Regions from separate parts of the Holzapfeliella sp. JNUCC 72 genome, predicted to be linked through region 1. Evidence: predicted binding sites of a transcription regulator. Region 1 holds the regulator's gene; each other region holds the start of a gene.

Evidence for each region. The regulator NrdR, encoded in region 1, represses ribonucleotide reductase genes. The targets are predictions, from matches to a motif close to ACACNATATATNGTGT.
Region 2: the regulator NrdR is predicted to act here: its motif matches at 4,180-4,195, upstream of pnuC (nicotinamide riboside transporter PnuC).
Region 3: the regulator NrdR is predicted to act here: its motif matches at 2,143-2,158, upstream of nrdH (glutaredoxin-like protein NrdH).

Annotation. Positions count from the first base shown of each region.
Region 1 covers NZ_CM132220.1:377,258-384,156, forward strand. The annotation lists gene polA (DNA polymerase I) at 1-2,289, shown strand, start outside; gene mutM (DNA-formamidopyrimidine glycosylase) at 2,309-3,145, shown strand; gene coaE (dephospho-CoA kinase) at 3,135-3,758, shown strand; gene nrdR (transcriptional regulator NrdR) at 3,771-4,235, shown strand; gene JNUCC72_RS01810 (DnaD domain protein) at 4,247-5,593, shown strand; gene dnaI (primosomal protein DnaI) at 5,607-6,527, shown strand; gene thrS (threonine--tRNA ligase) at 6,818-6,899, shown strand, end outside.
Region 2 covers NZ_JBSJYG010000002.1:45,789-52,687, forward strand. The annotation lists gene JNUCC72_RS06100 (ACP S-malonyltransferase) at 1-638, opposite strand, end outside; gene JNUCC72_RS06105 (acyl carrier protein) at 652-894, opposite strand; gene JNUCC72_RS06110 (beta-ketoacyl-ACP synthase III) at 952-1,926, opposite strand; gene JNUCC72_RS06115 (MarR family winged helix-turn-helix transcriptional regulator) at 1,934-2,404, opposite strand; gene fabZ (3-hydroxyacyl-ACP dehydratase FabZ) at 2,448-2,888, opposite strand; gene JNUCC72_RS06125 (ketopantoate reductase family protein) at 3,090-4,049, opposite strand; gene pnuC (nicotinamide riboside transporter PnuC) at 4,275-4,964, shown strand; T-box leader at 4,996-5,247, shown strand; gene JNUCC72_RS06135 (amino acid permease) at 5,298-6,713, shown strand; gene mmuM (homocysteine S-methyltransferase) at 6,670-6,899, shown strand, end outside.
Region 3 covers NZ_CM132220.1:147,389-154,287, forward strand. The annotation lists gene nrdE (class 1b ribonucleoside-diphosphate reductase subunit alpha) at 1-1,468, opposite strand, end outside; gene nrdI (class Ib ribonucleoside-diphosphate reductase assembly flavoprotein NrdI) at 1,458-1,826, opposite strand; gene nrdH (glutaredoxin-like protein NrdH) at 1,823-2,056, opposite strand; gene JNUCC72_RS00700 (hypothetical protein) at 2,504-3,472, shown strand; gene brnQ (branched-chain amino acid transport system II carrier protein) at 3,492-4,808, shown strand; gene JNUCC72_RS00710 (hypothetical protein) at 4,932-5,546, shown strand; gene JNUCC72_RS00715 (DUF2187 domain-containing protein) at 5,578-5,784, opposite strand; gene JNUCC72_RS00720 (C40 family peptidase) at 5,979-6,686, shown strand; gene JNUCC72_RS00725 (amino acid ABC transporter ATP-binding protein) at 6,895-6,899, shown strand, end outside.

The sequences.
Region 1 (6,899 bases):
GCACAAAGCCAAGGTTTTGAAGTGATTGTTGTAACGGGAGATAAAGACTTAACCCAATTAGCAGATACGCATATTCAAGTTGATGTGACTGTAAAGGGTGTTAATGAAATTAAATCATATACGCCTGAGTACTTTGAAGAAACTTTAGGTATTAAACCACTGCAATTAATCGATATGAAAGCTTTGATGGGGGATAACTCTGATAATTATCCTGGTGTTACCAAAATCGGTGAAAAGACAGCATTAAAGCTTATCCAAAAATATGGCTCTGTTAAAGAACTATACGAACAAGTTGCTGATATGAAGAAAAGTAAAATGAAGGAAAATCTTATTAATGAAAAAGACATTGCCTTTTTATGCTATGATTTAGCAACTATTAAGACAGATACACCCATCGATTTTGATTTGGGTGATACGGCTGTTCAAGAACAAAAAGCAGATCAGCTCGTTGGTTTTTATCAAAAGATGAACTTTAAGTCATTCTTGGATAAAGCGGTTTTAGACAGCCAGTTTGAACAAAACACACAAGAAGAAATTAGTTATACTGTTTTAAATACAGAGGAAGATGTCAAACAACTAGCTGATGTGACTGAAGGACCTGTTATTTTTCATTTAGAATTATTTGGTGAGAATTATCATGAAGCCGATTTTGTTGGATTTTCATTAGGAATTAATGGGAACTATTTTGCAAGTTCAAATATTGAATTACTAACAACACCGACAATCAAACAATTGTTAGAATCGACACATATTAATAAACAAGTTTTTGATGTTAAGCGCACAATTGTTGGGCTAAGAAGATTAGGCGTTACATTGAAGAATGTTGATTTTGATATGCTATTAGTTTCTTACTTGTTAAACCCAGATCATAATCAAAATGACTTAGGTGAGTTGGCACAGTCTTATAACTGTTTTGATGCTAAAAGCGATGTGCAAGTTTATGGTAAAGGTGCTAAAAAATCGCTACCAGTTGAAGATGAAGAATTATTCAATCACTTAGCTCGTAAAGTTCGAACAATTGAATCAATGAAAGATGAACTAATGGCACAACTCGTGCAGCATAATCAAGATCAACTTTTTGATGAAATCGAGTTACCTTTAGCCTTTGTTCTAGCTGAAATGGAGATTGCGGGTATTAAGGTTCAGGCTTCCACGCTACGAGAGATGTCAGTGGTGTTAAGTCAGCAATTACAAGAAATAGAAGCCAAAATCTATGAACAAGCAGGTGAAGAGTTCAATATTAACTCACCTAAACAGCTAGGTCAGATTCTATTTGAAAAGCTAGCCTTACCACCGGTTAAGAAAACAAAAACAGGGTATTCAACATCGGTTGATGTTCTTGAAACCTTGAAAAAGAAAAGTCCTATTGTCAGCGATATCTTAGATTATCGTCAAGTAGCCAAGATTCAGTCGACTTATGTTAATGGCTTATTAAAAACAATCCATTCTGATCAAAGAATTCACACACGTTACTTACAGACGCTGACGGCAACAGGACGTCTATCTTCAGTTGATCCTAACTTGCAAAATATCCCAATTAGATTAGAAGAAGGTCGTAAAATTCGCCAAGCGTTCGTTCCTTCTAATGAAGATTCCGTTATTTTTTCTAGTGATTACTCACAAGTTGAGCTACGCGTGTTAGCTCACATGTCAGAAGATGAAAATATGCAAGAAGCTTTTAAGAGCGACTACGATATCCATTCTCATACAGCTATGAAGATTTTTAATTTATCTTCACCTGAAGAGGTTGATGGAAATATGCGTCGCCAAGCAAAAGCGGTTAACTTTGGAATCGTTTATGGGATTTCAGATTATGGGTTAGCTAAAAACTTAGATATTCCAAGAAAGCAAGCTCAAGCTTTTATCGATCAGTATTTTGCCCAGTATCCAAAAGTTAAACAATTTATGGATGACACCATTGAACAGGCAAAAGCTGATGGTTATGTTGAGACGTTGATGCATCGTCGTCGTTACTTACCTGATATTCATTCTCGTAATTTTCATCTAAGATCATTTGCGGAAAGAACAGCTATGAATTCGCCAATTCAAGGAACAGCTGCTGATATTATCAAAATTGCGATGATAAACATGCAAAAAGCTTTGCAAGACAAGCAGTTAAGAACTAAAATGTTACTACAAGTGCACGATGAGTTAATATTTGAAGTGCCAAAAGATGAATTAGCCATTATTGAAGAACTAGTACCACAAGTGATGACTTCTGCTATTCAACTAGATGTTCCTTTAGTTGTTGATAGTTCATATGGCCAATCATGGTACGAAGCTAAATAAAAGTGTAAGGAGAAAGTCAATGCCGGAATTACCTGAAGTTGAAACTGTACGAAAAACCTTAACGTCGCAAGTACAAGGCAAAACAATTGAGTCTGTTGATATTATTTATCCTAATATTGTTTCTGGGGATGCTAATCAGTTTAAAACCAAGTTGAAAGGCAAAACCATTGAAAGAATTGATAGAATAGGGAAATACTTGCTATTTAGACTTAGTCATGACTTAACAATTGTGTCACATTTGAGAATGGAAGGTAAATATCGCTTGATTTTACCTGAAAGTCCTATTCAAAAGCACGAACACCTCAGTATTTTATTTACAGATGGTACACAGTTGCGTTATGATGATGTACGAAAGTTTGGCCGTTTACAGTTAGTAGAGACAGGTATGGAACGGATTGAAACAGGGATTCGACATTTAGGGTATGAGCCTAATCAAGCTGAATTCACAACACCATACTTTTATCAAGCACTTCAAAAAAAGAAGAAAAACATCAAAAATACATTGCTTGATCAATCTGTTGTTAGTGGATTGGGCAATATCTACGTTGATGAAGTTTTATGGTTGAGTCACATTCATCCATTAACTCGCGCGCAGGATTTAACCGAGTCTGAAGTGGCTGATTTGCGTCAGGCAATTAACGAAGAGATTAAGTTGGCCATTGAGCTAAATGGAACCACGATTAGAAGCTATCATGATTCTAATGGTAATGAAGGTAAGTTCCAATCTTTTCTACATGTTTACGGCAAACAAGGGATGCCTTGTGAAAGATGTCAAACGCTAATAGAAAAAATAAAAGTAAATGGGAGAGGAACATCATTTTGCCCAAGTTGTCAGGTGGTAAAAAATGACGGATAAAATAGGATTAACAGGATCAATTGCAACTGGCAAAAGTACAGTTGCTAATATTTTCAAATCATACAATATACCAGTTGTTGATGCAGATGAAGTTGCTAAGTCACTGATTGAACCACATAAAAAAGGTTGGCATAATATTCTTGATTTTTTTGGTGAGGACGTTTTAAATGAAAATCAAACCATTAATCGAAAGAAATTAGGTGCGATTGTTTTTTCTGACGCAACAAAGTTAAAACAACTAAACCAAATTAATGGCAAGCTTATTCGAGAAGAAATAATGCGTCAAGTTGAGCACTTTAATACACCGGAAAATGAGCTAGTGATTGCGGATATTCCACTGTTATTTGAGTCAGATTATCGAACTGAGTTTGATAAAGTGATGTTGGTATATACAGATGAAACAACACAGTTAAATCGTTTAATGAAGCGCAATAAGATGTCTGAAGAGTCAGCTCAAAAGCGGATTCGTGCGCAATGGTCTATTGAAAGAAAACGAACATTATCGGATATAATTATTAATAACTGTGGCACAAAAAAACAAACTGAAAAACAAATAGAGAAATATCTTAGTGATAATTATCCCCAGATAATGTTGCCTCAAGATAAACGTTAGGAGAATGATTGCATGCAATGTCCAATGTGTCATCAAAAAACATCTCGTGTTATCGATAGCCGTCCTAGTGATGAAGGGCGTGCAATTAGACGACGTCGAGAATGTGAGAACTGTCAATTTAGATTTACGACTTTTGAGCGAATTGAATTAACGCCGCTTTTAGTCGTAAAAAATGATGGAACAAGAGAAGCCTTTAACCGTGATAAAATAATGGCTGGTCTTATTCGTGCTGCCGAAAAAAGACCCATTAAAAGTGAAGCCCTTAATAAAATCGTCGATAGAATAGAAAACGGTATTAGAACCAGTGGTGAAATGGAAGTGCCTTCTAAAAAAATCGGTGAATTGGTTATGAGCGAATTGTCACAATTGGACGATGTTGCTTATATTCGCTTTGCAAGTGTTTATCGTCAATTCAAAGATGTTAGTGGATTTATGACTACTCTTGAAGAAATGATGAATAAAGAAGATCAAGAATAAGTCGCAAACTCATGACTGTATTTAATAATCCAAAGCAAAAATTTTATACGCTATTTCCGCAGCAGCTGACAGCACATGAAATCGAAGTCTTAACTTTACTCTATCAACCGTTAATCGGTGCAAAAGCAATCAGTTTATTTCTAACGTTGAATCAACTAGCCGATAAAATGCCGGTTAGATCACAATATAAAACCTTGATACAGGTTCAAGAACAAACAGATTTATCACTTAATGATATTGATCAGGCAAGACAAAAATTAGAAGGCGTTTCGCTACTCAAAACTTATCAAGACTCAAATGAGGTTTTGGGTCTATTTTTTGTTTTCGAGCTTAAACCTATTTTGTCAGTTTCGGAATTTTTCCAAACATTTTTACTCTCCAGTTTACTTTTAGAAAAAATTGGTGAAGTGCGTTACCAAAAACTAAAAGAAAAATACGCTCAGCCAAAGCCTGTGATTTTTAATCAACCACAAGATATTTCAAGTAGCTTTTTTGATATTTTTCATGTTCGAGAAGAACAAGTATTATCACCATCACCAGTAGTTAAAGAAATGGCTGATGAGACTAAAACACCCGCTAAGAACACACAAAACCAGCTGGACGATAAGCAAGCTGCAACGATTGAGTGGGACTTTTTGATGGACTTTTTAGCGGCTTATCACATTCCTGAACGAGAAGTGATGAAACATCAAAAACGCTTTTACGATATGATGCGGTTTTATGATATTTCAGAACAAGATTTGGGGAATATCATTGTGAAGACTTTGAATGTTGGGGATGCAACCTTGAACTTTAAACGTATTGAAAATATGTTGGCTGATACCTATCATTCAACAGCGCACGTGGCTAAACATAAGCCGCAAACTCAAGCAAGTCAAACACAAAGCAAAGAACCTTTCAGTATTGAAGAGAAAAAATTAATTGCAAGTGCTAAAAAAATAACGCCTTTACAATATTTAGAGCGATACAAGAATCAAAAGGGTGGTTTCTCAACATTTAGTGAAAAACAAATCCTTTATCGTCTGAGCCAGAATGTGCATTTATCTGATGAAATAATTAATATGATGATTTGGATTGCACTGCGTTATGAGCCAACTTTGAAACAGAATTTAATGGATAATTTGGCAAATGATTGGCTGCAACAAGGGATTACAAATGCCGAACAGGTCGTTGAGTATCTGAAAAGGCGAGAAAATCAATCACCTAAAACACATAAAAAAGCGAAATACCAACAAAAAACTGCTCACAAAGAAATCGCAACAGACTGGTCTAAAAAAGAAAACCAATCGCAAATGCCAGAACAAAAAGATTTGTCTCAGTTAGATGATTTATTGAAAGAAATTGACTATCCAGATTAAAGGAGGGGTTTTAATGCAAAATATCTCACGTGTAATCAATCAGATTCTTCAAAAGAAGAATGTTAACATTAGCCTAGACGAACTAATGTCGGATGCAATTAAAGATGAAGATGTGCAAGCGTTTATTGCAAATAACCGCGATAAATTAGATGAAGGTGCGATTGAAAAGAGTAGTGCCAACATTTATGAATATGTTACACAAAAAAGAGCAACAACAGATAAGTCTCATAATCCATTATCGGGTTATGAACCGCATTTGATTGTAAATGATGGGTTAATTGAAGTTAGTTATGAACCGACAAAAGAATCACTAGAAAAGTCTAGACAAAAGAAATTGGCTAAACAGTTAAATTACATCTCATTACCAGATAGCTTGAAATCTGCCTCTTTAAATGACTACAACGATGGTAGTGAAGGCAGGTTTGAAGGATTAGCTGGATGTGCTAGTTTTATCAGGGATTATCTTAACGGTGAAACACCTAAAGGCTTCTTTTTGTGCGGAGACTTTGGGGTTGGTAAGACGTACTTGTTAGCTGCAACAGCCAATAAGCTAGCCGAAAAGGGTGTAGCAGTTTCAGTTGTTCACTTTCCAACATTTACTTCAACTATTCGATCACAAGTTCAAAATAATACGGCGATCATTGAGATTGAACGTTTGAAAAAGACACCTGTTTTAATGCTCGATGATATTGGTGCTGAAACATTGACAGCCTGGATTCGTGATGACGTTTTAGGCGTTATTTTGCAACATCGTATGGAACGTCGTTTGCCTACTTTCTTTAGTTCTAATTTTTCAATGACAGAATTAGAAAATCATCTAACTTATGTAAAGGGCGATGTTGAACCAGTTAAAGCAAAACGAATTATGGAACGTGTCAAAAGTTTATCTAAAGAAGTCACAATTAGTGGCCCTAATAAAAGAAATCTAGAATAAGTGGTTTATGCTTGACTCTTTTATTAAATTAGTTATAATAAAGTTATCATATAAAAGACAAGCCGATACATTAATTCCAGAGAGAAAAGCCTTGGCTGAAAGCTTTTGACTGTATTTGGTACCACTTTTATAGCAATATGAATAACACTGATAGGTTGACGACCTTTATCAAGTCTTACGAGAAGGATTATTTATTAAAATAATCTAAATCTTGGGTGGAACCACGTTTATGACGTCCCGATGCAAAATTTGCATCGGGATTTTTTTTATTTTTTGGGAGGATACATATTATGAGTTTTGAACTAGTATTTCCAGATGGAAACCGCAAACAATACGATGACGCTGTTAGCGTTAAGGAAGTTGCAAAATCAA
Region 2 (6,899 bases), on a different replicon from region 1:
AAATCAACGTTTTCAAGACGTTTAGCTAACTTATCGCTCGCTTCTTGCATAAGTGGTGTATGTGAAGCAACAGACATTTTAAGTGGAATGGCCTTTTTAACGCCATGCTCTTTTAGTGTTTTCTTCACTTGTTTTAAACCACTTGCGCTTCCACCGATAACTGTTTGATCAGGGGTATTGTAGTTTGCAGGATAGGCGGCATCTGTCTGGTTGACGTCGGTTAGTACTTCTTGAAGAAGTTCTGCATCACAGTTCAAAACAGCCATCATTTTTCCAGGATTATTCTCGCCAGCTTCTTGCATGTAGCGCATTCTGTCAGCTAAAAGTGGAAAACCTTGGCTAAAATCTAAACTGTTAGCAGCGAGTAGGGCACTATATTCACCTAAACTAAGGCCAATATAGCTGCTAGCTTGACCAAATTCATGATTTAAAATTCTGAAAATTCCAAGACTCATTGCAACGATTGCAACCTGTGTATTTTCTTCTGCGTCAAAGACTTCAGGGTCAGTTAAATCAAGGTCTAATGCTTTTGAAGCTTCCTGTATGGTTTGACGATATAAAGGTTCTGCTTCATATAAGTCTTGTCCCATACCTTTAGACTGTTGACCTTGGCCAGCAAATAAATAACTAAAATTCATAAGCGAACCTCTATTATTCGCCTAATTTTTTGCTAACGTAGTTAACAACTTCACCAACAGTGTCTAGACTTTCGTCTTCTGTTTCGATTTCAATATCAAATTCATCTTCGATTTCGTTAACGATTTCAAAAACATCTAAACTATCTAGGTCTAAGTCATCTTTAAAGTTTGTTGATTCTACAATGCTTTCTACATCTGCATCTGTTTGTTCTTCCACGATAGCTTTGATTTTGTTTAAAATTTGTTCGTTAGTCATAATTAAATTTCCTCTCAATTTTCCAATAGTTTTATTATTATATTTTTTTTGTTGTTTTTAGTATTTTAAAATAACGGTTCCAATTTCAAGACCGCCACCAAATCCAATTAAAGCCAGTGTTTGGCCTTTTTGAACAGTGCCATCTTTAATCACCTCATCAAGTAAGATGGGTTCGCTGGCAGCTGCTGTATTACCAAATTTATCAATATTGATATGAGCTTTAGCTGGATCTAGTTTTAATTTTTTGACCACGGTTTTTATAATTCGCGCATTAGCTTGATGAAAAATAAAATGATCAATATCTTCTAAGCCTAAGCCAGCATCTTCAAGAGCTTTATTTAATGACTCAGGAATAGCTGAAGTCGCAAAGTCATAAACTTTACGGCCATTCATTTCAAAAGATAGGGGAGTGGTATCAAGCAATTGATTGAAGGGTGTTTGGGTATTGAAATGTCCGGCTGTTAGGTAACGTCCCATATCGCCGTAAGTTTCAAAATTATCACCTAGGTAGTAACCTGTGCTGTCATTTTTTGTAAATAAAGCACCACCAGCGCCATCTCCGAAAAGAATCGCTGTTGAACGGTCACTAAAGTCGACCAATTTACTTAATACTTCACCACCAATTACAATAGCGGTTGAAATTTTGTCATCATTAAATAATGAATGTGCCATTTTCAATCCGTAGACAAAGCCTGAGCAGGCAGTATTGATATCAAATGCCATCGCGTTAGTTGCACCTAGTCTACCTTGAACCATTGATGCCACGTTCGGTGTCATGTAGTCAGGAGACATTGTTGCAACGATGATTAAGTCAATGTCTTCGGCATTGTATTGGCTGTTAGTAATCAAATTCTCAGCAACGCTTAAACACAAGTCACTTGTTGTTTGCTGATTTGAAATATGTCGTTGTTTGATGCCGGTTCGCTTTGAAATCCACTCGTCTGATGTTTCCATAAATGCCGTTAAGTCATTATTGGTGACAACATTTTCAGGAACAACGTGAGCAGTTTGTTCGATAGAAAAATTTTTCATGTCGGTTTTAAGTGAGCTCATCCAAAAAGTCTTGTAAGTTGACTAAAGCATGTTTGACAACCTTGAGTTCGTCAAGGTTGAAACCTGCTAAAAAACGGTCGACCATTTTCGAATGAAAAGCATTATGAGCACGATACAACACACGACCTCTTTTGGTTAGTGTGATATCTGTTACTCGCTGATCATGAGGATTTTTGGTACGATTGATAAGGCCTTTTCGTTCAAGGTTTCTTAAGTTAATCGTTAGTGTTCCTCTTGATAAATGCATTTTTTTAGCAATCTGGGAAGCACTTTTAGGTTCGTGCAAACTAATAGCATGCACTAAGTGAACTTCTTTGACAGTAATATCGCTAAAAGAGCTCTTTTTTAACTCCTTTTCTTCGATTCTTAAAATATTGTCATAGACATTAGCTAAAGCTTCATTAATAAAATCATGTTCCGCTTTTTTGAACTTTGTTTCGTCATCATAAACTGACATACTTTTCTCCTCAGTTAAGTTATAAGCGCAACGTATACCTGATTTAATCGCGATTAGCTACGATAAATGTAAGCTCTGCTTGACAAGCTTTCTTACCATTAACTTCTGCGTAAGTTTCAACAATACCCATGTTGGCACGTTGCTTAATCATTTTGACGTGAAGTTTTAAGACATCACCAGGTTCAACTACTTTTCTGAATTTAGCGTTTTTAATAGCGCCCATATAAGCAGTTTTGCCTTCGAATTCTTTAGATTTTAAAATTAAAATAGAAGCGGCTTGCGCAAGAGCTTCAATAATTAGGACACCGGGCATAACAGGGTTTCCAGGGAAGTGTCCTTGGAAAAACTCTTCGTTAATTGTGACATTTTTAGTTGCCACGATTGATTCTCCGGGATTGATTTCATCAACGTAATCCATAAAAAGAATAGGATAACGGTTGGGAATCATTTTCATAATTTCGCTTGCAGTTAAAACTGGCTCCATAATTTCCTCCTATTGTTCAGCAATTGTGGTACTTTCTGAACTGGAATTTATGGTATATTATTTTTGTTTGAATATCAAACCTTTTTTTAAAATCTGTTATCAAAAATTTAAATAGTTACACAAAAAAAGTCGTCAAAAACCTTTATTTGAAAAGGTTTTGGCGACTTTTTAATAACTTATAAAAAGACTTTGAATATCAAACTATTTTTTGGCTTGTTTGATTGATTCTGCTAAGTGAACTTCATTGACTACAAAACGGTGAACCGCACAATTGTAACCCACTTTGTCACCAAGTTCGACAATGTAGCCGTTAATGTAATCTACTTCTGTTGGACGGTTTTTTGAAAGATCTTGATACATAGAAGGGTGGTGGTATTTGTAATCAACGCAGCCATCTAAAACACTTTGAATGGCTTCTTCTTTGGTTTGAGGTAAGTTAATATGATTTTTTTCACAGGCTTCAAATGCTTCATCCATCATTTGAGTTGTCATTTCTTTTGCCCCTTTGAAATCGCCAAATTGTCCCATTGGGATTTCAAACATTGTACAAATGGTGTTCACTACTGAGTTAAATAATAGTTTGGTCATAGCCATGCTCAAGTAGTCTTCACTATAGATAGGGTGAAGCTTGGCACTTTCTAAGTCAGCCATAATTTGTTTTTGAGTGTCGTCTGGTTCATTGTCACCGTAAGTAGCAAGGTGCATGCTTTCTTTACCTTCTTTACCCATAAAGTCAACGAATCCAGGTTCAGGCATTAATGTTGCAATCATAGCCGTTCCACCTAGAACATTTTTTTCTGGGAAGAACTGAACAATTTTGTCCATATGGCCAATCCCATTCATAGCACTGACAACATATTGATTATCGTTGAATAAGTTAGCCTTTTGACAACGTTCCAGTAAACTTTGGAGTTCCATTTGTTTTGCAAAAACTAACCAAACATCTGGTTTTTGATCATAAGTTTCAGGTGAGTAAATGTTAACGTTAATTAATTGTTCATTTTCATGATCACGTTGAACACGAATACCACCTTGTTTTTTGACGGCTTCGATATTAGGCTCCCATGAGTCGACAAAGTCAACTGTTGCACCTGCATTTTCTTGTAACATGACACCGTATCGAAACCCCATAGCTCCTGAACCCAAAACTGCATATCTCATATTAATTACCTCCGAATATTATAGATTTATTAAATTTTAACATTTATTACATAAAAATCAAATATTAAAAAACTTGACTTTTTCGAAAAACACAATATATAGAAAAATATTGCGTTTTTTTGAATGCGGTGTACAATATCTAGTGTTGATTTTTTATAGAGAAGGGGAAAGAAATTGAATCAAGACGCACTACGTGTTTTAAAACCAAGCTGGTATATTCATCAAATGAAGGGGTGGACTAAGCGAAGTTATCAGCTATTAGCATTAGGAATTCTTGTCGTGATTTTGACAACAATTACTAGTGAAATTGATGCCATTTCCATTACAACGATGTTTGCGGGAATTTTAGGGTATACAACAACATTAGCTATTACTAATGCCAAACCTGTTAACGGCATGTTTGGATTAATCAGTGCTATTTTATATATTATTGTGGCAATTTCAGCGAGAAACTATGCTGACGTTGTTCTACAAGCAGCATACATAGTTTTATTAGATATTCCGGTATTACTTTTACCAAAATGGTCTGAAAATGTACAAGAACATATCAGAGGTCTTTCTGACTCAAAACCTGTTAGAGATTGGGGTCTAACAGCATTATTCTTTATTGTTGTATTTGGCCTACTTTACTTAATGGACACAAATTTATTCATCAGTCCACGACCAGTACTAGATGCCTTTGCAGGAGCTGTTGGTATTACAGGATCAATTCTTGCAACATTACGATTTAGAGAACAATATTACTTTTGGATTTTCCAAGGTGTGATGAGTGTGATTCTATGGGGAACAACAGCCTTTCAAGGTGATGCTAACTTCACGCTACTATTCACATACACCTTGTATCTACTAAATGACGCTTTAGCTATTTTTGATAAAAACATTCCTTGGTTCCACAAAAAGGTTGACAAAAATTAAAAAGCATGTGAACATTATAAAAAAATGAAATGATTAAGCGATGATAAGAAAAGTACTTCTTAACTTCTTTTCAAAGAGAGTCTACAACTGGTGAGAGTAGATATTAGAAGCAGAACGAAAATGGTCTTTGAGCTTTTGTAGGTAAAGTAGTTGAGCTTGCAACGGGTACGCCTGATATAGCGTGAAGGAATGATAGTTCCGGATTGAGAAAGTTTATTTCCGTAGATGATAGGAAGTTAAACTTAAAATTAAGGTGGTACCGCGAGAGACACTCGCCCTTTTTCAGGGCGGGTGTCTTTTTTTATTTCATTTATTAAAAAGGAGGAGTCAAAAATGGCAAAAGAATCATTCGCAAAAGAAATGCAAAGTAAGCATCTAGTGACATTGTCACTAGGTGGTGTAATTGGAACGGGTATTTTTATGAGTTCTGGTTATTTAATTCAATCAGCAGGACCTGTAGGGACTTTAGCTGCTTATATCATTGGAGCAATCTTGGTGTGTCTTGTGATGTTGTGCTTGGGTGAATTATGTGTACAAAACCCGACGACAGGATCTTTTCATACTTATGCTAGTCAACACATTCATCCAGGTGTCGGATTCGTAGTTGCTTGGTTATACTGGCTAACATGGACGGTATCACTAGGGTCACAGTTAATTACCCTAGCCATGATAGCTAATGGGTTTTATCCAAGCATTGCGGTTTGGATTTGGTGTTTGGTTTTTATCGTATTGATTGCGGCATTGAACTTATCACAAGTGAAGTGGTTCGCAGCAAGTGAGCTCGTTATGTCAATTCTGAAGGCAGTAGCATTATTAGTTTTTATTCTAATCGGATTGGCTTTAGTATTTGGTATTATTAAGTCAGCAGGACAGACTCAACCGATATTATTAGCTAACTTCACTAAAAATGGTATTTTACCGCATGGCTTTTTACCTGTTATTTCAGTTATCCTAGCCGCCAACTTTGCTTTTTCGGGGACAGAAATCATTGCGGTAGCAGCTGGTGAAACCAAAAATCCGCAAAAGGTTTTGCCTAAGGCTATTTTGAAAACATTAGTAATTCTGGTTGTTTTATTTATTGGTGCTATTTTTGTCATTGGTGCTTTATTGCCTGAAGAATCCTCAGGATTAACCAATAGTCCGTTTGTCTCAATCTTAAATAATGCGGGATTTGCTTATGCAGGTAACATTATGTCCGTGGTTTTATTCGTAACGGTTTTATCTGGCGCAAACTCTGGTGTTTATGCAGCATCGCGGATGATTTGGTCATTGGCTAATCAAGGACCATTACCTAAGAAACTAGCAAAATTAAATAAAAACGGACTACCCGTGTATGGCTTAACCTTAACTTTATTAGGCGGGTTACTATCGCTGTTTTCTAGCATCTATGCACCAGGAACGGTTTACTTAGTATTAACCTCGTTATCAGGTTTTGCGGTAGTCTCTGTTTGGTTATCAGTTGGTGTAGCACAGTTAAGGTTTAGAAAGCAATATTTGAAAGCTGGTAATAAACTCTCAGATTTGAAATACAAAACGCCGTTTTATCCTGTGATTCCATGGCTAGTTATTATCTTATGTGTGATATCACTTGTTGGAATCGGGTTTGATCCAGAGCAACAAGCTTCCCTTTGGGCAGGGTTAATATTTTCAGCAGCTGTATTTAGTTATTATCATTTTGTAATCGAAAAAAAGGAGAAAAGAAAAAATGACAAAGCAATTAATCAAAGAGTGGGCAAAGCAACAAAATAGTATCGTTATTGATGGGGCAATGTCTTTAGGACTAGAAGAAAGAGATGTGAACCTCAACAATAAATTGTGGACAGCTTCAGCAATCGACTATTATCCTGAAAAAATAAAAGCTGTTCATCAATCTTATTTTGATGAAGGCGCAAACGTGGCCATTGTTTCAACCTATCAAGCGAGTGTTCAAGGTTA
Region 3 (6,899 bases), 230 kb from region 1:
CAAACTCTAAAGCCTCTTTTGAGCCATAGTGAATATGTTCTTTAGCTAAGAATGAGTGAAGTCCCATAGCACCAAGACCAATTGAATGACTTAATTGGTTTCCTTTAGCAACAGTAGGAACAGCTTCAATATTTGAAGTATCTGAAATGAAAGTCAAAGCACGAGTCATCGTTTTAACTGATTTTCCAAAGTCAGGACTTGTCATTAAGTTACCAATGTTTGTTGAACCAAGGTTACAGCTAATATCAGTTCCCATTTGTTCAAACTCTTGCTTATCGTTTAAGATGGCAGGTGTTTGAACTTGTTGGATTTCAGAACATAAGTTACTCATGATAATTTTACCGTCAACAGGGTTTTCACGGTTAGCAGTGTCCACATTTAAAATATAGGGATAACCCGATTCTTGTTGAAGTTTTGAAATCTCATTTTCAAGTTCACGAGCTTTAATCTTATATTTGCGAATTTCATCATTTTGAACCATATTGTCATACTCTTTTGTAATATCAACATATGAGAAAGGTTCGCCGTAGATGCGTTCAACATCGTAAGGGCTGAATAGGTACATATCTTGGTTAGTACGTACAAGTTCATAATATTTGTCGGGAACCACAACACCTAAAGAGAGTGTTTTAACACGGATTTTTTCATCAGCATTTTCTTTTTTAGCTGACAAGAATTGGATGATGTCTGGATGGAAAACGTTTAGGTAAACAGCACCAGCACCTTGGCGTTGGCCCAATTGGTTTGAGTATGAAAATGAATCTTCAAGTAACTTCATAACGGGAATAACACCACTAGAAGCACCTTCGATTCCTTTGATTGGGGCACCAGATTCACGTAAGTTTGACAGTGCAATCCCAACCCCACCACCAATTCGTGATAGTTGAAGTGCTGAGTTAATTCCACGCCCAATACTGTTCATATCATCAGTCATTTGGATTAGGAAACAAGAAACAAATTCTCCACGACGTTTTTTACCAGCATTTAAAAAACTAGGTGTTGCAGGTTGGTAGCGTTGACTAACCATTTCATCAGCTAAAGCTTCTGCAAGTTTTTCATCGCCGTTTGCGTAATAAAGGGCATTAAAAAAGACCCTATCGATGAAGGTCTCAAGATAATAAGCACCATCGTTAGTTTTTAAAGCATATTGATTATAAAACTTGTAAGCTGCCATAAATGATTTGAAACGGAAGTTTGCATCTTCCATTCTCTTATGCAAGTTTTCTAGAAAATCTTGAGAGTATTGTTCTAGAAATTCAGCCTCAATGTAGTCATGTTCAATTAAAAAGTCTAATTTTTCTTTTAAGTTATTAAATTGTTTAACATTAGGAATTACATTTTCGTGGAAGAAAGCCTTCAAGGCTTCTTTATCTTTATTAAGTGGGATTTGATTATCAACAGGACGGTTTACCTCGTTGTTTAAAACAAAGTAAGAAATGTCACTGATATTTAAATCTTTAAGACTCATATTCTTTCACAACTTTCTTGAATTCTTCGACATCTTTGTTGGTGCCATTAAATTCAAAATCAAAAATAATAGGAACGTCATAGTGTTCTGAAATTTTCTTAGCAGTGTGAAGGTAAAGATGGTTAAAGTTCTTGTTACCACCACCAGCAACACCTACTAAGTTTTCAGCATTGGAGCCATAATCCAAGAACTCAAGAATACTTTCAACAAGTTCTAGTTCATATGACGGCACAATTAAGATAAAAGGTTCATTCATCTCATGAAATGGATCTTCATCACTAATTTCATAAGAAGGTAAATCTAACTTCTTCATAAATCTTCTGGTTTGACCAGTTAATGTGTAAAAAGCTAATTTCATGATAAAACCAAGTCTTTCACTTTGTTAGGTGCAAAACCAACAATAGGATCTTGATCAGGTGAGAAGAAAACAGGTACGCTACGGTAACCTTGGGCTTTTAGTTCTTCTAAAGCCTTTGCATCTTCATCAACATTAACTTCTTTAAATTCGATACCTTTTTGAGCAAGCAAACGTTTCATCATTTTGCACTGCATGCAGTTGTTTTTAGTGTACATGATTGATTCTGTCATGATAAAAATCCCCCTAGAAATTATTAAATGCCCATTAAATGCGACGATAATGGCCATTTGAAAGTGTATTTTGAAAATTAAATACCCCACAATATCTTGTGGGGATCAAGGTAACTCAATACCTCATGATGTAGATTGTGCGATGATTACCGTCTAAAGTCAAGCAATAATTTGAATAAAAAAAGGTTGACAGACATCAAAAGGTAATCCCAATATCTTTACAGAGTTTAGATAAAAATTTTAATTAATTGCATCTGTAAAATAATGACTTTTGTGCTGAGCCACAATAGTAAATTTAAGTAAAATTTTTGGTAAATGTCAACCTGTTTATACGGATATCAAAAGATACCATAAATAAATGAGACAAAAGTAGATAATAGCTAGACTTTAGTTTGTTATCTATTTTATAATTTTATGTGAGTGCTAAATTGAGGGAGTTTATAATATATGAAAAAGTTTTTAGTATCAGTTTTAAAGGCGACATCTTTACTAGTGATTGTATTAGTTGTGATGTTTGGTGCCTACAAAGGTTCTCGATTTGTGGCTGCTCATCAAAAGAAAAGTGTCGTTAGTGATATGTACACAAAAGCTAGAACTAATGACAGTTTGAAATCAGGAGAGAACTTAACTTATCATCTAACTAAATTAGGGCAAGAGTCATTGCAACCTGATTTATATTTTGATAAGACTAAAAATCACACAGATCAAATGGCCTATACCTCGCAAGAAGGTGGTATGCTATATCAACATAGTGCTGGACAGATACAAATCCCATCAGACATTTCTGCAGGACATATTTTAGAAATCAAAACACCATTTTATATTGATTCTTTTTCAGATGATGCAACATTAATATTTGAAGATTCGGAAGGACAAACGTTAACCTATAACGGGACAAATTTTAACAGCGATTGGAATTATCGTAATCAAGGGTTAGTACGCGTGCTAACAGGGACTAACTTTGACAAGGATCGTTTGATTAATGATTCTGAGTTCATGAAGAAAAATGCAGGAAAAACGATTAGTTACCGTTTTGATAACCCTCAATATATGATGGCTTCAAAAAAAGCGCTACAAGATAGTCAATTAACTAAACATAAAAATGTTGAATTAAATCGTTCTGAAATTTCAAAAGAAAAACCGTTTACTTATCACTTTAATACATCTAGTGAAAATATCGAAGCTTTAGATTTTAAAGTTTACAATCAAGATGATGATGACATTACAAATAAATTTAAAGTTGCGATTGACTCTAAAAAGATAGAAAATCATACAGATTATAGTCAAACGCTAACTATCACACAAGTTGGCGATTTAGCAGAAAAAGACCAAAAAATTAAAATTGTGATGCCCTTATACGGTCATTTCATTACGTCAGTCTTTTATGCAGGAGACAAGTTACCAATCATTCAATAAAATTCTTAGAGGTAAAAAAATGAATACAAAAAAAGTAACAATTCAGCAAACTTTGCTGATTGGTTTAATGACTTTTGGTCTTTTTTTTGGAGCAGGGAATTTAATATTCCCTGTTTTTTTAGGTCAACAAGCACAGTCTAATTATCTGCCAGCCTTTTTAGGCTTTATTTTATCTGATTGTGGTTTTATTTTAATCGGAATTGCAAGCTTATGTTTAAGTCAAACATACCATTTCAAAAAATTAATGACCAAATTAGCGCCCATTCCTGGAAAATTATTTGGGACGCTACTTTATTTGGTGATTGGACCGCTGATTTTATTACCTAGGTTAGCTAGCGTATCGTTTGAAATGGGATTAGGTAGCTTTATACCTGAACAATATTATTTGCTCGTAATGGCAATATACACAGCAGGGTATTTTGTGATTGTGTATCGATTAAGTCAACAATCACGTAATATTGTCAACATTGTTGGAAAGGTTTTTACACCATTATTATTGATAACATTAGCTATTGTTTTTGGATTAGTATTTATTTTTAAAATGGGTGATTCGATCCAGCCGCTTAACGTAACTTATCAGACTAACCCGATGCTTCAAGGATTTTTAGATGGATACAACACGATGGACGCATTGGTTTCGGTCATTTTTGGATTTATTATTGTTAAAGCTTATCAAAATCTTGGAATAAGTGATGCTAAACAGTTGGCCATAGAAAGTCTAAAAAGTAGTCTAGTAGCAGTAGTTTTGATTACATTTGTTTATTTTGGATTAGTTTATTTGGGTGCAACTAGCTTGGCTATTATGGATCCGATGACAAACGGTAGTCAAATTTTAGTTAAAGTTGTTCATCACTACTTAGGGGATGCAGGTGGACTGTTGTTGATGGTTATTGTAATTTCTGCAACTTTAAAGACCGCGATTGGCTTGATGTCTTCCTTTGAACAGGGATTGAGCGAGATTTACCCTAGAATAAATTCGGGTTACTTCAATAAAGCGAGTGCAATCTCATCATTTGTGATTGCCATGTTTGGCTTGAATTTCATCTTGATGTATTCTAACTATTTATTGAACTTTGTTTATCCCATCGTTTTTATTTTGATTCTCATTATGTTTATTTCACCAAAATTTGGAAATCAAGCAGCCTATTATCGATTTTCTGTTGCGTTTGCGATATTGCCAATTATTTGCAATGTGTTGGCATTAGCAAATCCTGGTGGTCAATTTGATTTTATTAATCAATATATTCCGCTTGGGTCAATGGGTTTTGGATGGTTATTGCCAGCAATTTTAGGTTACGTTATAGCCTTAATTAGGCTACAAAAATCGAAAAGTTAGCGATTGTTACATAATTGTAATTGTTTAAAGGGGGTTTTGTAACCTGTTTGTTACATTCGTTCGTTACAATGGTTTCTGTTATTTAAAATAAAAAAACAAAAACATTATTTCGGAGGAATTTCCTTGAAAAATTTAAACAATAAGACAATTAAAACGATTTTTGCGAGTTTGATTGCGGTTTTAATGGTTATTATTGCAAAACCAACACAATCAAACAACGTACAAGCTGCCTCAAAAGGCGAAAATGTAGCAGTTAATTATGTACCTGGATATGGTATTGCCGTTTGGAACGGATACATTGAAGGGTCACTAACTGGACAATATTTAAGTCATGGAACAACATGGAGAGTGACGAATACAGCAACAGATACAAGTGGTAACTTGTGGTACGACTTAGGTGTTAATCAATGGATTGACAGTCGTTATACTCAAAATGCAGTGGCTGTTTCTCAAGCTGCTGAACAAACTTCAAATCAAGGAACATTTAAACTAAGTTTTTATGATCCAAAAGTTTTAGGCTCAAACATGGGTTACAGCGGTGTTGCTGCTAACTTGTCAGTATTTCCAAAAGGAACTAAATTAAAGATTACATTATCTGATGGTACTGTATGGTACCGTACGGTAAATGATACTGGTGGTTTTGCTTACAGTAATCCTCGTCAATTAGATGTTGCGATGCCAAACTATGCTATTCCATCAGCAGGAATCTTGTACGCTAATGTTCAAGTTATCTATTAAAAAAAAGACTAGCCACTGGCTAGTCTTTTTTTTATTTTAACTTGATGTTTTTAAGGTTTACGATAATTTTCTTGTTTAGTTCCATAACATTGTTATCGTCTTCTTTATCGTTATCAGTAATTGTTAACATAACTGAATTTTCATAAATCTTTTCAATTGTGCCTGAAAATGGCTTTTTCATATCTTCTTCAACTTTTGCTTTAACATTTTGGCCAACGGCTAGTTTTTCTTTATCCATATTCATCCATCCTTTTTATGAATTTTAACACATACTATATAAGATAATAAACTTGAGTTGTAATTTCAATGATAATAATTGTAATACTATCGGATTATCTCTGTAACATAATTGAAACATTCTTTAGATATAATGAATTCATCGATTAAGAAATCAAACATTAAATTTAAAAACAATTATCGGAGGATTCACTTTTGAAGAACTTTACTAAACGACTATCAACAATTACATCAGCAGCATTTCTTGGAATTGCCGGAGTAGCAGCTGTAAATAGTATGGACAATGACGCTAACCAACAGGTACAAGCTGCTGAAGTTAACCAAACTGTTCAAATCAACTATGTTTCAGGTTACTCTGTAGCCGTTTGGAATGGTTACCAAGGTGGAAGCGTAACAGGCCAAACATTACCACATGGTTCACAATGGAAAGTAACAAACAAAACTTACGACTACCAAGGCAACTTATGGTACGATTTAGGAAACAACCAATGGGTTAAAGGTCAATACGTTGCGGATGCAGGTGCTGTTTCTCAAGCTTCATCAAGTCAAGTACAATCAGTTATTAACATGGCTCAAGCACAAGGTGGAATTCCTTATGTATGGGGGGGAAAAACTCCTGCTGGATTTGACTGTTCAGGTTTAATGCAATATGTATTTGCTCAAGCAACTGGTCGTCAAATTGGTGGTTACACAGTAGCTCAAGAATCAGCTGGACGTAAAGTATCAGTATCACAATTACAAGCTGGAGATTTAGTATTCTGGGGTAGCCAAGGAAACTCATACCACGTTGGTTTATACATTGGAAATGGTCAATACATCCATGCACCTCAACCAGGTGAAGGCGTTAAAACTTCAAGTATTTCATCATACTTCATGCCTTCATTCGGTGTACGTGTACTTTAATATCGCTAATAAATATATATAATTTAAATTTAATGTTGAAAAGTTTTAAAAAGACCGCTGTTGCGGTCTTTTTTTTTATAGTCAATTCGAATAATTATGTAAAATTATGTAAACATTAGTATTTTATAGTATAATGATGTGAGTAACATGATAATTTAAGCCAATGTTAATTTGAACTTTGGTAAGAGATAGAAAGGGATGTAACAAAATGTC